Regions from separate parts of the Arthrobacter sp. 210 2 genome, predicted to be linked through region 1. Evidence: riboswitches for the same ligand, from Rfam matches in the RefSeq annotation. Region 1 holds a riboswitch; the other holds the start of a gene.

What was found. A riboswitch is a leader RNA that binds a small molecule or an ion and turns the genes downstream of it on or off. The one in region 1 is predicted to bind S-adenosylmethionine.
Region 2: it holds a riboswitch for S-adenosylmethionine, as region 1 does, so the genes downstream of both, AC5RWA_RS10730 (DUF1737 domain-containing protein) here and AC5RWA_RS14615 (aminotransferase class V-fold PLP-dependent enzyme) in region 1, are expected to answer to the same signal.

What each region holds. Positions count from the first base shown of each region.
Region 1 is NZ_JBNHIE010000007.1:163,166-170,666, reverse strand. It holds gene aroA (3-phosphoshikimate 1-carboxyvinyltransferase) at 1-1,095, shown strand, start outside; gene rsgA (ribosome small subunit-dependent GTPase A) at 1,079-2,194, shown strand; gene hisN (histidinol-phosphatase) at 2,243-3,055, shown strand; SAM riboswitch class IV at 3,227-3,340, shown strand; gene AC5RWA_RS14615 (aminotransferase class V-fold PLP-dependent enzyme) at 3,378-4,802, shown strand; gene AC5RWA_RS14610 (class I SAM-dependent methyltransferase) at 4,897-5,655, shown strand; gene AC5RWA_RS14605 (metal-dependent transcriptional regulator) at 5,702-6,415, shown strand; gene AC5RWA_RS14600 (fluoride efflux transporter FluC) at 6,431-6,865, shown strand; gene AC5RWA_RS14595 (fluoride efflux transporter FluC) at 6,862-7,263, shown strand; gene AC5RWA_RS14590 (glycosyltransferase 87 family protein) at 7,478-7,501, opposite strand, start outside.
Region 2 is NZ_JBNHIE010000004.1:252,999-260,499, reverse strand. It holds gene AC5RWA_RS10760 (glutamate--cysteine ligase 2) at 1-539, shown strand, start outside; gene AC5RWA_RS10755 (hypothetical protein) at 573-1,181, opposite strand; gene AC5RWA_RS10750 (HNH endonuclease signature motif containing protein) at 1,251-3,098, opposite strand; gene AC5RWA_RS10745 (DUF1905 domain-containing protein) at 3,240-3,557, shown strand; gene AC5RWA_RS10740 (O-succinylhomoserine sulfhydrylase) at 3,554-4,762, opposite strand; gene AC5RWA_RS10735 (rhodanese-like domain-containing protein) at 4,763-5,173, opposite strand; gene AC5RWA_RS10730 (DUF1737 domain-containing protein) at 5,170-5,448, opposite strand; SAM riboswitch class IV at 5,462-5,577, opposite strand; gene opgC (OpgC domain-containing protein) at 5,901-7,501, shown strand, end outside.

The DNA.
Region 1 (7,501 bases):
GCGCCCCTCACCAGGATCGACTGCGGCCTCGCGGGCACGGTGATGCGGTTCGTCCCGCCGCTCGCCGCCCTCCGCAACGGGGACAGCGTGTTCGACGGCGATCCGCACGCCCGCAAGCGGCCTATGGGAACCATCATCGAAGCGCTCAAGGCGCTGGGGGTAGGCGTATCCGCGGAAGGCGGCGGCGCCCCGGCGTCTCTGCCGTTCGTGGTGGAAGGCACCGGAGAAGTCCGCGGCGGTCACCTGGTCATCGACGCGAGCGCTTCCTCCCAGTTTGTCTCCGCGCTTCTGCTGGTGGGGGCACGGTTCACCGAGGGCCTCCACCTGGAGCACGTGGGCAAGCCGGTGCCCAGCCTGGACCACATCAACATGACGGTCGCCGTCCTCCGTGGCGCCGGCGTGTCCGTTGATGATTCAGTCCCCAACCACTGGGTTGTCTCACCGGGGCCCATCCGCGCTTTTGACCAGCGGATTGAGCAGGACCTTTCGAATGCCGGGCCGTTCCTCGCGGCAGCACTGGCTTCGGGCGGAACGGTCCGGATCCCGGGCTGGCCTGAGCAGACACAGCAGGTGGGTGACCTCTGGCGCAGCATCCTGGCCGAGATGGGCGCCGAGGTGACGCTGTCGGACGGCGTCCTGACGGTCACCGGCGGTCCGGAGATCAAGGGCGCCGACTTCGCCGATACCAGCGAGCTGGCGCCCACAGTGGCGGCACTGTGCGCCCTGGCCACCGGCCCCTCCCGGCTGAGCGGCATTGCCCACCTGCGCGGACACGAGACGGACCGCCTGGCCGCGCTGGTGACAGAGATCAACCGCCTTGGCGGTGACGCCGAGGAGACCAGCGACGGCCTGGTCATCCGCCCCGCACGGCTGCACGCCGGCGTCGTACGCAGCTATGCGGACCACCGCATGGCGACCGCGGGGGCCATCCTGGGCCTGGCTGTCGAAGGCGTGCAGGTGGAGGATATTGCCACCACGGCGAAGACCATGCCTGATTTCCCGCGGCTGTGGGCGGACATGCTTGCCCAGGGCGGCGCATCCGAAAAGGAGGCCGACGCCGGGGCGGAAGGTTCCAGCGGTGGCGCGGCGAACTGACTCGTGGGACGAATCGGACGTCCGCATCCGGCCCAGCAAGAAGGGCTCCCGGCCCCGCACGAAGGACCGGCCCAGCCATGACGACGCCGTCACGGGCCGCATCATCACCGTGGACCGGGGCCGCTACACCGCCGTGGTGGGCGAAGATTCCGGCAACGAACGCACGGTGATTGCCGCGCGGGCCCGCGAGCTGCGGCGCTCCCCCGTGGTGGCCGGTGACTTCGTTTCACTGGTGGGGGACGTCTCCGGCGAACCCGATACCCTGGCCCGGCTGGTGAAAATCCAGGACCGGAAGACCCTCCTGCGGCGCAGCGCCGATGACACCGACCCTGTGGAGCGGGCCGTGGTGGCCAACGCGGACCAGCTGGTGATCGTGGTGGCGGCAGCCAATCCCGAGCCGCGCACCGGCTTCATCGACCGGGCGCTGGTGGCAGCATACGACGCCGGCATCGAGCCGATCCTGCTCGTCACCAAGGCCGACGTCAAGGACCCGGCGGAGCTGCTGTCCAACTACACGCACCTGGACTTCCCGGTGATCATCAGCCGCACCGCCGATATGAAGGCGTCCGGCATCGATGCGCGGTCCGACGACGGACTGTCCGCCCGGCTGGACAGCGCAGCGGTCGCCGAACTCAGGGCCCACCTCGACGGGAAGGTCACGGTCATGCTGGGGCACTCCGGCGTCGGGAAGTCCACCATGGTCAACGCGCTTACGGGTGCGGAAAGGGCCACCGGCGGAGTGAATGCGGTGACCGGGCGGGGCCGGCACACATCGTCGTCGGCCCTGGCTCTGCGGCTTGCGGACGCCCCTCCCGGCAGCTGGATCATCGACACCCCGGGCATCCGGTCCTTCGGACTGGCGCACGTGGATCCGGACCGGATCCTGCGGTCCTTCCCGGACCTTTCGCCGGGCATCGATGACTGCGAACGCGGCTGCAAGCACACTGCCACGGCGGTGGACTGCGGCCTGGACGCCTGGGTGGCCGGAGGCCATGCGGGTCCCACCGGTGAAGCCCGGCTTGCGTCCCTGCGGAGGCTCCTCGGAGCGGATCCGCGCATGGAAGCGCAGGAGACCAAGGAGCTCGGCAGCGTCAACTGACAACGCCGATCTCCCAGCAGAACCGCCCGCAGACGGTAGTTTGGAACCATGATCCAACCCGCTTCGAGCTACAACGATGACCTGCGCCTGGCCCATGTCCTGGCCGACTCCGTGGATGACCAGACCATGAGCCGCTTCAAGGCACTGGACCTCCACGTGGAGACCAAGCCTGACCTGACGCCGGTCACCGATGCGGACAAGGCAGCGGAGGAAGCCATCCGCGGCCAGCTCTCCCGTTCCCGTCCACGGGATGCAGTACTCGGTGAGGAGTTTGGCAGCACCGGCCACGGCTCGCGCAGGTGGATCATCGATCCCATCGACGGCACCAAGAATTTTGTCCGCGGCGTGCCCGTGTGGGCCACCCTTATTGCCCTCGTTGACGAGGGCGAGCCGGTAGTTGGCGTGGTCAGTGCCCCGGCACTGGGCAAGCGATGGTGGGCGGCCAAGGGCATGGGCGCCTACATGGGCCGTTCACTTGCCGCGGCCACCCGGTTGCGGGTGTCCGACGTCTCCAGCCTGTCCGACGCTTCACTGTCATATTCGAGCCTGGGCGGATGGAAGGAACGCGGAAACCTTGACGAGTTCCTCGGCCTGACCGAGGACGTCTGGCGGACCCGGGCATTTGGCGACTTCTGGTCATACTGCATGGTGGCCGAAGGGTCGGTGGACATCGCCTGCGAACCCGAGCTCAACCTCTACGACATGGCGGCCCTGGTACCGATCGTGGTGGAGGCGGGCGGCCGCTTCACGTCGCTGGAGGGCGAGGACGGTCCGTTCGGCGGCAACGCCCTGGCCACCAACTCCATCCTGCACTCCGAGGTGCTGCAGCGGTTGAACCCGGGCCTCGACGACCTTCTCTGACTCCGGCCCCAACACCACCTGACCGAAGAATCGACGGCGGGCGCCCCCGAAAGGCGGCGCCCGCCGTCGTTTTCTTCGGCTGGAAACGCCTTTCGCGACGGCGCGTAACAAAAGCCTTAACAGTTGCGCCGGCTTCGAACCTGGCCGCCCCATGTTCTACGCTCTTAACCAGGTCACGAGTGCCAGCGCAAAACCCCGGTTTGCTGGCCGGCAACCCTCCATTCGCGGTGGGGTGCCCCGGGTGACGACCAGGCCGGTCCGGAGCGGATGCGGCAAGCGCGGATTCCTCTATGCCGGAGTCCTGTTTTGAAGTGAGGTCTCTGTGACAACTGCCACCGTCTCCCCCAACGCCGCCACCACCACCGAAGCTGCAGCGGCCCTCGACGCGCGCCAGGCGATCGCCGGCCGTCCCCTCGCCGCCGTCACCGGCGCAGAAATCCAGGCGCCGCTGATCGCCGGCGGGCATGTGCGGTATGCCAACCTCGACTATGGCGCATCTGCCCCCGCCCTCTCGGTGGTGTCCGCCTACCTCAACGAGATCCTGCCGTACTACGCCAGCGTCCACCGCGGCGCCGGGTACGCGTCGCAAATCAGCACCTCCGTGTACGAGAACGCCCGCAGCATCGTCCGCGATTTCGTGGGCGGCCGGCCGGACGATTCCGTCATCTTCACCAGGAACACCACGGACTCCCTCAACCTGCTGGCCGGCTGCCTGCCCGTCGCTGACGGACGCCATGCCGGTGACGTCCTGTACCTGGACATCGAGCACCACGCCAACCTGCTGCCCTGGCAGGGAGTGCCCCACCGCAGCATTGTTGCCGCCGACACCATCGCGGGAACCATCGAGGCCGTCCGCGCTGAGCTGGAGCAGGGCGGCGTGAGCCTGCTGGCAATCACCGGTGCCTCCAACGTCACCGGCGAGATCCTTCCCGTCCGCGCCCTGGCAACGCTCGCCCACCAGCACGGCGCACGGATCGTGGTGGATGCCGCCCAGCTGGCGCCGCACCGCCGCATTGACATCAGCGCGGACAACGTCGACTACGTCGCGTTCTCCGGGCACAAGCTCTACGCGCCCTTCGGCGCCGGTGTCCTGGTGGGACGTCCTGACTGGCTCGACGCCGGTGTTCCACACCTTGCCGGCGGCGGCGCCGTCAAGGAAGCAAGGCTCGACGGCGTCAGCTGGGCAACGGGCCCGGCCCGCCACGAGGGCGGCTCCCCCAACGTCCTGGGCGCGGCCACCCTTGCCCGCGCCACCCAGGTCATCGCCGGGTTGGACCAGGACCGCTGGCACGCGCACGAGTCCGCCATCCGCTCGTTCCTGGTGGAAGGCCTGCAGGACATCGACGGCGTCACGGTCCACCAGATCTTCAAGGACACCAACGCGGACACGGACACCATTGGCGTGGTCAACTTTTCCGTCGAGGGCTACGACGCAGGGCTCGTTGCCGCGTACCTTTCCGCTGAGCACGGGGTGGGGCTGCGGGACGGGCGCTTCTGCGCGCATCCCCTGCTGAAGCGGCTGGGGCTGCCCTCGGGGTCCCTTCGTGCCAGCTTCGGCCTCGGTTCCCGGCTCGAGGATGCCGAGCGGCTCCTGGCAGGCATCGCCAAACTCCGCCGCGACGGGCTGGGCTGGGACTACGTGGTGGACGCCGGCCGCTGGGTTCCCGCGAACGACACCCGCACCTACCCGCACTGGGCTCCGAACACGCCGGGAACCGCGGGGGCTGCTCCCTGCATTGACGACTGACCGTCGCCAGCGGCTGACCGGCCGTGCCCTGCTGCCGGACCCGGATGCGGTAAATTCGGAGGATATCGCAGGGCATTAGTGAAGGAGGCCGCAGGTGGTTCGGGGTGGCCCCAGGCTTGATCATGGGCGGCGCCGGGAGCTCGGCCAGAGCTTCCAGGACGGCGGCAAGCATTACCAGCGGGTCCGGCCCGGGTATCCTGCGGAATCGGCGCAATGGCTCGTTCCGGCCGGGGCCCGTGACGCGCTGGACGTTGGCGCCGGCACCGGCAAATTCACCGAACTCCTGCTGGCCGCTGGGTTAGCCGTGACCGCCGTCGATCCATCCGCAGACATGCTCGGACAGCTGACGGCTCACTATCCAGACACCACGGCTGTCCTCGGCACCGCCGAGGCGACGGGCCTTCCGGCGGCGGCGTTCGACGTCGTCACCGTTGCCCAGGCCTGGCACTGGTGCGATCCCCTCGCGGCGAGCACGGAACTGGCCCGTGTCCTCCGCCCGCACGGAACGCTCGGGCTGGTCTGGAACCAGCTGGACACGTCCGTCCCGTGGGTTCACCGACTCTCCCGCATCATGCATGCAGGGGACGTGTACAAGCCGGACCACCGGCCCGTGATGGGCCCCCAATTCAGACACCTTGAAGGCCATGTGACGCACTGGCAGGACGTTGTCAGCACCAGGGATCTGATGGAGCTCACCAAATCCCGCAGCTACTATCTTCGCGCCGGCGAAGCCACCCGGGCCAAGGTCCTCGCCAACCTTGACTGGTACCTGCATGAGCACCTGGGCCATGCCGACGATGAGGACCTGGAATTGCCGTACCTGACCCTGTCGTGGCGGGCCGTCAAAGCATGAAGAACGTCGCCGTTGCGGTCCACCGGCACCCGGTAGGCTTGGTCCTGTGAAGACCAGCGCGCCCTCCTCCTCCATCGAGGACTACGTCAAGGTCATCTACTCATTCACTGAATGGCAGGACAAGCCCATCACGTCCTCCCAGCTTGCCCAGCGGCTGGGGGTGGCCAACTCTTCGGTGTCGGAGATGGTCCGCAAGCTCAAGGACCAGGGCCTTGTTGACCATAAACCGTACAGTGCCATCACGCTGACCGATACCGGCCTGCGGCTGGCCCTGTCCATGGTCCGGCGCCACCGGCTGATCGAAACGTACCTGGTGCAGCAGCTGGGCTACAGCTGGGACGAAGTCCACGATGAAGCTGAACTGCTGGAGCACGCCGTCTCCGACACGTTCATTCAGCGGGTCGCCGCCAGGCTGGGCGACCCCAGCCGCGATCCGCACGGTGACCCGATTCCCACTGCCGACGGCAAGGTTCTGATGCCCCGGGCCCACCTGATGGGTGAGCTGGACAAGGGCCATACCGGCAGGATCACCCGGATCAGCGACGACAACCCGGATCTGCTCCGCTATCTGTCCGCGGAGGAGATAGACCTCGACGCCGAGGTTGAGGTGGTGGGGCGACGGCCGTTCGGCGGTGCGCTGGTGGTGCGCATCCGCAACTCCGGCCGGGCCCGGGACTACGACCTGGCCGACGAGATTACCTCGGCCCTGTGGGTCCACAGCGACCAGCCGCATCCCGGCTGCACCCTGTCGGACGGCTGAGATGCAACCGGCAGGATGAGCCCTTCGGGAATGCCGTCTGCGCGGGCCTGGCTTGCGGTGGCCGCCGGTGGCCTGGTGGGCAGTGAACTCCGCTATTGCCTGGGGCTGGCCTTTCCCGAGATTCCCGGATCAATACCCTGGGCGACGCTCTGGATCAATGCCGCCGGAAGCTTTGTGCTGGCGGCGTTATCGACGGCCTGGATGGCCCGGCCGGGGACAGCGTCCTGGCTGCGCGCGGGGCTGGGCCCCGGACTGCTGGGCTCCTTCACCACGTTTTCTGCCGTGGTGTTCGCGGTGGATCAACTGGCCCGGGCAGGCCAGCATCCCGTCTGGGTTGCCTACCTGGCGCTCTCACTGCTCCTCGGACTGGGGGCTGCCGGCCTCGGGTGGCGTGTGGGCAGGCTGCTCCCCCGGACATCGGAGGCTGACGCTGCGGGCGGCAGGCCATGACCGCTGCCGCGCTGGTGGGAATCTTCGGCGTCCTGGGCTCACTGCTGCGCTTCGCCATCGACAGCTGGTTCGCGCATCACCTGTCCACCCGCAGCGTCCGGACGGCTGGAGGGCAGGAAAGGCTGCACTGGCCTTGGGCTACGCTGCTGGTGAACGTGCTGGGGTGCCTCATCATCGGGGTGTCCTTTGGCCTGACCGGGCGGCTGGGACTGCCGGACGAGTGGCACGCCGGACTTGCCACGGGCCTGGCTGGAGGACTGACAACCTTCAGCTCGTGGACCACCGCCACCGTGCGGCTGCTGAGTGAAGCACGCTTCGGTTCCGCAGCTCTGAACATCGTGGCAAACCTGGCCCTGGGCTTTGCAGCTGCAGCGGGGGGCATCGCGCTGGCAGCATAGCTGGATTAACCACGCACGTTAGTGACACTGGCGTGTTGGGTGAGATAAGGAAGACCTCCGGGTGGAGTGGGGCTTGACTAGAGTCCAATTCCACGCATGGAGGTCTTCAATGTCCAACCCTAACGCTCTTCTGATTCCTCGTGGCAGGCTGCAGCTCGCGCAATGTGTCGTTGATCAGTCTGGAGCCTGCGCCGGGCTGCGGAGCGGCAGTGGACTAATCGATAGGCCGTGCCATAGG
Region 2 (7,501 bases), on a different contig from region 1:
TGTACTTCGACGCCCGGCTCTCACGGAATCACCCCACGGTGGAAGTCCGGGTGGCCGACGTCTGCCTTCGTGCCGAGGATGCTGCCCTCATCGCCCTGCTCGTGCGTGCACTTGTCGAGTCGGCCAGCAGGGAGTGGCATGCCGGCGTCGAGCCGGCCCCCGTACCTACGGTGCTTCTTCGGATGGCGTCGTGGCAGGCGAGCAGCGCCGGGCTCAGCGGTGACCTCCTGGACTTCGGGAACTTCCGGCCAAAGCTTGCGGCCGACGTGGTGCGCTCCCTGGTGGACTACCTCGCTCCGGTTCTGGACGAACAGGGAGAGCTCGGCCTGGTACGGCAAAGCGTGGAAGACATCATTGCCCGGGGGACCGGGGCAGCCGAACAGCGCCGCGTGCGGGACAAGGTCCTGGCAGGACCACCGCCTGAAGACATGGGTTTCGGCGCAGTGGTCAGGCACGCCGTGAACATCACTATGAGCGGAGCCGCGGATTTACCGGAGGCTGATGCGGTTCCGGAGCTGCTGCGGGTGCGGCAATCCTAGGGGAAGCAGTTTCCGGTCCCGCTGCATAGCGCATCAGCCTGATTCCTGCGGCGAGTTCCACGGCGTAGAAACAAAAGGCGGGAGGTCTTTGTAGCGCAGGAGAATGGCGGCGAAAAGCGGGGCACTCGCGGCTGCGCCTGTGGCCGTGGGCCCTTTGAGCGGTGAAAGCAGGAGGGCTCCGCCCAGCGCGCCAATGCCGAAGGTCTGCAGGCACGCATAGCTGAGGAATGGCCAGGCCGGGCCGCGCCGGTAAGCGAAACGTTCGATGTCAACGGCCCGTCCGGCGAGGGTCACGACGAACATGGGACTGCCCGCCAGGAATGCAGCGGCCGACGCAATGGCCAGCTTTTGCGCTGGTCCGGGTCCGGCTCCGGAGTCCTTCACCGGGCCGGACTGGTGCTGTTGGGTCCGCCCGAGCTGTTGGGCAAACCTGGCGAAGCCCAGGGGGGCCGCGGCGGTGCCGGCAGCGGCCAGGAACTGGCCCAGAATCCAGAGGCCGCGGTGGCGTTCCAGGGTAGACAGCCTGACGGCAGGGTCATGGATGGCGTGGACATTGCCAACCATGGCGATTCCCAGCCCCCAGCACACGCTCGCAGCGGCGATAACGGTTCCTGCCCGGCGGTACGGTTCCAGCTGGCTCACAACCCGACTCCTTTGACTCCCGCCCTGGCCGTGGAAAGAAGCACTGGTATCGGCCAGATGAGGCCGAAGCTACTCCTTGCTCGATATTGGGTCAACGGTCCTGTGGCCTGCCGGCACAGGCACCCAGGAGGGTAGGAGTTCCCAGTCTCTGCAGGGGTCCTCAGGCGCGACAACGGGCATGGTGTAGAACTCCTCCCACAGTGGATCGTCGGGTGGCAGTTCGTCGATGTCCAGGAGGTTGTCGCCAGGTGGTTCCTCTGGTGGAGGTGCCGGGTACATCAAAACCCGGAGCGGGTCCTCCGGCAGGACAAGGGGCATGGCGTAGAACTCCTCCAACAGTGGATCGTCGGGTGGCAGTTCGTCGATGTCCAGGAAGTTGTCGCCGGATGGTTCCTCTGGTGGAGGGGCCGGATACATCAGATTCCCGAGCGGGGGAAGATCTTTGACCGGCAAGTCCTGCGGAACCCGCGGCTGAGGCATGCCACCCTGCAGGTCGTCGCCCCCTTCGGGCCAGAACCCTTCGGGCCAGAACCCTTCGGGCCAGAACCCTTCCGGCCATTGTGGTGGTTCCCAGTCCTGGTGTTCGCTCTTATAGCGCCGAGCCGATGGTGAGATCCAGCCGGGTGGTTCGTGTTTCGTGGCCGGGGTGGGTGTCCAACCGCTGGTGTGCCTGAGGCGGTGGTGTTTGCGGCAGGGCTGGCCCAGGTTACTGACCCCGGTGGTCCCGCCGTGATGCCACGCCAACAAATGGTCTGCCTCGTTGTCCAGGGAGTTGTTGCTGCAACCCGGGAACGTGCACTTCCCGTCCCTCAAACGCAGCCAGCGGCGGATAGCCTTCGTAACCCGGTAACTGGTGCGCCCGATTTCCAGTGGCGCCCCGTCCCGCGGATCCACCAGCACCCGGTAAAACGAGCCGGCACCGTCCGCGACGAGCTTCCGGGCCATCGATGCGGGGATCGGGCCGTGGCCGTCAAGCATGGCCGGTTCATCCGTCAGACCCATAAGCGAAAACACGGGCACCGTCACCAGGACCTCCGCGTGCGGAGTGCGGACCTCCGCAACCGTACCGCCGGAATCCTGCACGGTCTGCCCGTTGCGCCCGTCCTGTCCGTTGCTGAGGACGGCGTCGGCGAAGATGTCGGCGCAGAGCTGGGGCAGGGTGCGGGACTCGTCCGGGCCCTGCAGTCCCCGGGCCAGGGCGGTGGTGCGGTTCCACATCGCCGACGCGGTGTCGGCAGGCAGGTAGGCGTGGAACCAGGCCATCCCGTCCAGGTCCGGGCGGTGTTCGACCCGCCGCTCCGCGACACTCCTGGCGTGGCGCTTTTCAAGGGATTCGGGGTGGTGGCGTTCGCGCCAGGTCCGGGCTTTGTGCCGGAACCGGTGCGGCACCAACTCCCCCGGCCCCGCACACCCGCGTGCCGGGTTCGGTGCGTCCGGGCCCAGGAAATGCGCCTCCAGCGCGGCGGCCCCGGCCCGATCCAGGGTGGCGGTTTCCTCCACCATCGCCTTCGCGTGCGCCCACGACAGGCTCCCGTCCTGCAACCCCGCCAGGGTCAACGGCAAAACATTGGCCAGCACCTGCGACTCGTTCAGCAGCACACCGGCAGCCCGCGCACCAATAGTCAACACACCGGCGACTTCGGCGACCATCGACGCTTCCTGCGCCATCGCCCCGCACGGCACCGTGGCCCGTGACGCCACAGCCTTGGCCGCTTCTGCATACCCTGCGGCCAGATGCACCTTCAACGCAGCGGTCCCGGCCTCGAGCCGGGCCACCCCGGCGAGCCCGTCCAGGCTCCGATCAGCCTGCTCCCGCAACGGATCAAAGCCCGTACCGGTCCCACGGAGCACAGCACCCAGCTCAGCAAGGGACGCCTCAAGGACCTCCAACGCTTCCAATGCCGCCCTGCCCGCCATAGGAAAACTATGACAGGAGGGTCTGACAAAGCATGGGGCAGCCCATCCAGCCCGGTGGTCAGGGTAACCGGTGCCTGGCCGTTAACTGGCAGGGCCGCCGGTCGTAGCGCGCCGGGAACGCGACGTGGCATACTCAGGCGCGTGACGCCGTCGTACGAAATCCACGCCGAGGTATGGCTCAATCCCGGCGAAGCGGGCTGGCATTTCGTCACCCTGCCTGCGGACGTGGCGGATGACATCAAGGAGCGGACCGCTGCCAGCAGCAGGGCCTTCGGAGCGGTAAAGGTGACAGCCGATATCGGAGGCCACTCCTGGCAGACCTCGCTGTTCCCCGACACCAAACGCGGCACCTATCTCCTGCCGGTCAAGAAAACCGTCAGGGACAAAGCCGGGATCGGCGCCGGGGACACCGTGGAAGTCCGGCTGGACTTCCAGCCGGACAATGCTCCACAGAACTAGATCTGCTTGAGGGCCTGTTCCAGGTCCCGGATCAGGTCGTCGGCGTCCTCAAGCCCCACGGACAGCCGCACCACGCCGTCGCTCAGGCCGATGGCGGCACGGCCTTCCGGCCCCATAGCACGGTGCGTGGTGGTTGCAGGGTGCGTAATCAGGGACTTGGAATCGCCAAGGTTGTTGGAGATGTCGATGATGCGCAGCCCGTCCAGCAGCGCAAAGGCGGCTTCCTTGCCCGACCGGCCGCCGGACGGAGCAAGCTCCAAAGTGAGCACCGTACCGCCGGCGCGCATCTGCTTGGCCGCAAGCTCGTACTGCGGGTGGGACTTCAGGAGCGGGTACTTCACCCAGCTCACCGCGGGCTGCTGCTCCAGCCACTCGGCGAGGCGCAGGGCGGTTGCGGAAGAGTGGTTGACGCGCAGGGACATGGTCTCCAGGCCCTTGGTGAGGACCCACGCGTTGAACGCAGACAGCGACGGGCCGGTGTGGCGCATCAGCTGCTTGACGGGTCCGTCGATGAATTCCTTGGTGCCCAGGATGGCGCCGCCCAGCACCCTGCCCTGGCCGTCAATATGTTTGGTGCCGGAGTAGACGATAACGTCGGCTCCGAGCTGGCCGCAGCGCTGCAGCAGGGGAGTGGCAAAGACATTGTCGACGACGACGGTGGCACCCGCGGCGTGCGCGAGTTCGCTGACCGCGGCGATGTCCACGATCTCCTGCATCGGGTTGGACGGCGATTCGAAGAAGACGGCGGTGGTGGGCTGGGACAGGGCCTCACGCCACTGCTCCAGGTCCGGCCCGTCCACGAAGACCGTCTCCACGCCCCAGCGGGGCAGGATTTCGTTCAAAATCACGAAGCAGGACCCGAACAGCGAACGGGCGGCAACAACGCGGTCGCCGGCAGCCAGCAACGCGCCGAGGGCAGTAAAGACGGCGGACATGCCCGACGCCGTCGCAAAGCACGCCTCGGTGCCCTCGAGCAGGCGGAGCCGCTCCTGGAACGTGGCCACCGAAGGGTTGCCGTACCGGGAGTAGACGAAGCGCTCGTCCTCACCCGTGAATGCCCGCTCGGCGGCGGCAGCGGATTCGTACACGAAGCCCGAGTTCAGGAACACGGCCTCGCTGGTTTCCTGGAAGTTGGTGCGGTCCAGCCCGCCGCGGACGGCCTGGGTGTCAGGGCTCCAGCCGGCGGCGTCGTTATTGAAGGTCACTTAATTCTTTCCCAGGTTGGTCGGCAGGCCGCGGTTCTTCCAGCCGTTGACGGTGCGTTCGCCGTAGCGGTCCGGCTCACCCTCGAAGCCCTCCAGGACGTTGTACGAGGTGAAACCGGCCTGGGTGGCGGCGATGGCCGCGGAGATGGAGCGCTGGCCGGAGCGGCAGATGAACAGCAGCTCGGTCCCGTTGTCCTCCGGCGCCTGCTGGCTCAGGTCTTTGATGAAATCGGGGTTGGGAATGCCGCCCGGGAACGTCCACTGGATGAACAGGGGATCATTGTCCGTGGCCTTGGTGTCCGGAATGCCGATGTGGGCCCATTCGCCCTCGGTGCGCACGTCCACCAGGATGGCGCCCTGCTCCAGCTTGGCCCAGGCTTCCTCAGGCGTCAGGTCTCCTGCGTAGCTCATGCGTGGCCCTCGCCGTCGAACTCGAGGTCTTCGGTGCCTGACTCCAGGTTGTCCACGGCGGTCGCGACGGCGGCATCCGCCGAGGCGATGGCCGCCGGCAGGACCAGGGCCTGGGCAACGATGACGGTGGTGCCGTTGAACGTTGCTGCCGGGCTGCCGTGCAGGACATAGCCCTCGGCCAGGGCGGTGGAAATCCGTTCACAGAAAGACCTGTCATCCGGGCCGGTGACAAGCCGGTACGACAGTCTCTCTTCAGGGGCAGGTGCGTCAGACACGACGGATCTCCTTCTCTCACGCTTGCAGCTCGAATCGGTCGATATGCCGAGTATTCACCTGAGGCACCCCGCCGCGAAAGGGAGGGTTGCCGACCGGCCAGTCAGGGCTTGGCGCCGGTACTCATTACTCCCCAAAAACGTAACATCTGGCAGGCGGAGCCGCACCGCCGCCGTCGTCATGTTCCGTAACTGAACCATACGGTGCGCAGCGTGCGGCGCTGCGCACTTAAGCGAGGGGACGTCCGACGGCGGTATCACCGCAGGTGGGCGCGCTTTCCTTACCGTGCGCCGGCCCTGCGTCCCGATAGAGTTCACGTGGGGCAACGCCCCGTCACCAGGTCGTCAGCAGTGGGGGTCCCATCAGCATGTGCACAACCGTGCCTCGAGTCAGCGCCGGTTCATCCAGCGTGCCCCTCCACCGGAAAACCCTGGTATTCCTCGCGGTGGTATTGATGGCACTCATCGCCGTAGTGCTGCCTGCCGCGCCCGCACAAGCCGCAAGGAGCTTTCCGGAAGAGGGGAAGCCGCTGCTGGGCACAGTCCTTGAATGGGGCGAGGATACCGCCGCCGATTTCGCGGGCCGCTTGGGTGCATCGCCGGCCGTTTTTGGCCATGACATTGCCTTCCCCTACCGCCCGTCCGAGGAGGACGACATCGAGGGCTTCCTGGAGCAGTCCTCACTTCAGGGCGCCCACGCGATGCTCACGGTGAAACCCACGGTGCCGCTGGATCAGATTGACGGCGCGGCCGCGAAAGCCTTCGCAGGCGAGGTGCGGGAGCTTGCTTCCACCTTCAAGGGCCAGCTGCTGATCCGGTTTGCCCCGGACATGAACGCAAGCTGGGTTGAATGGGGACAGCAGCCCGTTGCCTACCGCGCAGCGTTCCAGGCCGTCACGGCGGCGTTCCGGGAGGCCAACGGCGGCGGCACGGTGATGGTCTGGGAACCGTACCTGGGCACGGACTATCCGTTCGGCCGGAACCGGAACGCGCCTGCGCAGGGAAGTGAAGGGTTCGCGCTGCTTGACACCAACGGTGACGGCCAGTGGGACGGCGCAGATGCAGCCTACGCCCCCTACTATCCCGGGGACGATGCGGTGGATTGGGTGGGCCTGACGGCCTATCACGACGACACTGCCGGCGGTGCCGCGGTCAATACCGTCCCCCGCGCGGGGGAGCTGCAGGAGATGCTGACGGCCTCCGGCGGGGAAAACTTCTACGCCACCTATTCGGAGGGGCGCGACAAGCCGTTCCTCCTGCAGACCGCCGCGTTTTACAGCCCGGCTTCCGGTGGAGCCCCGGAAGCGGACATCAAAACCAGCTGGTGGGACCAGGTGGTGGGGACTGCCACTGATGCCGGGTTCCGCATGACAGGGGCGGTGGTGTGGGATGAGCGCACCAGTACCCGGGACACCGGAGTGGCAAGCATCGACTGGCCGCTCACCGGAAACCCCGGCATCGCCAAGGCCGCCTTGGGCAGGCTGGAAGCGTCCCCCATCGTCACCGGCCCCGTCACCGAGGTCAGCTCCGGCAGTGCGTTCGTGCGGGCAAACACCCTCACCGGGGCGGCTGCGTGGACAGTGGGTGCGGCGCTCCTCATCCTCCTGGTTGCCCTGTGGCAGATTCCCCGCCGGGTCAATGCCGCAACGGCGTGGGGATACTCAGACCCGTCCAGCAGGGATTCCCGGGTGGATATGCTGCGCGGCCTGGCCATTGTTTTTGTTGTGGTCAACCACCTGGGCATGACCTCGCTGTTCCAGTTGCTCACGCAGGAAGCGGTGGGGTTCGTCTCAGGCGCCGAGTTGTTCGTCCTGTTCTCCGGCCTGGTGGTGGGCATGGTGTACGGGCCCAGGGCCAAGGACGACTTCGGAACGGTGGTGGACCACACCTCGCGGAGGGCGGGCAAGCTCTACCTGACCGCGCTGATAGTCCTCATCGGCGTCTTCCTGGCCTCGCTGCTGCCGATCTTCCGGACCGACGCCCTGACCACCTTCGTGGACCAGGGAACCGGCGGCGCGGGGCACGACGGAGCGGGACGCACCTACGACCTCTACGC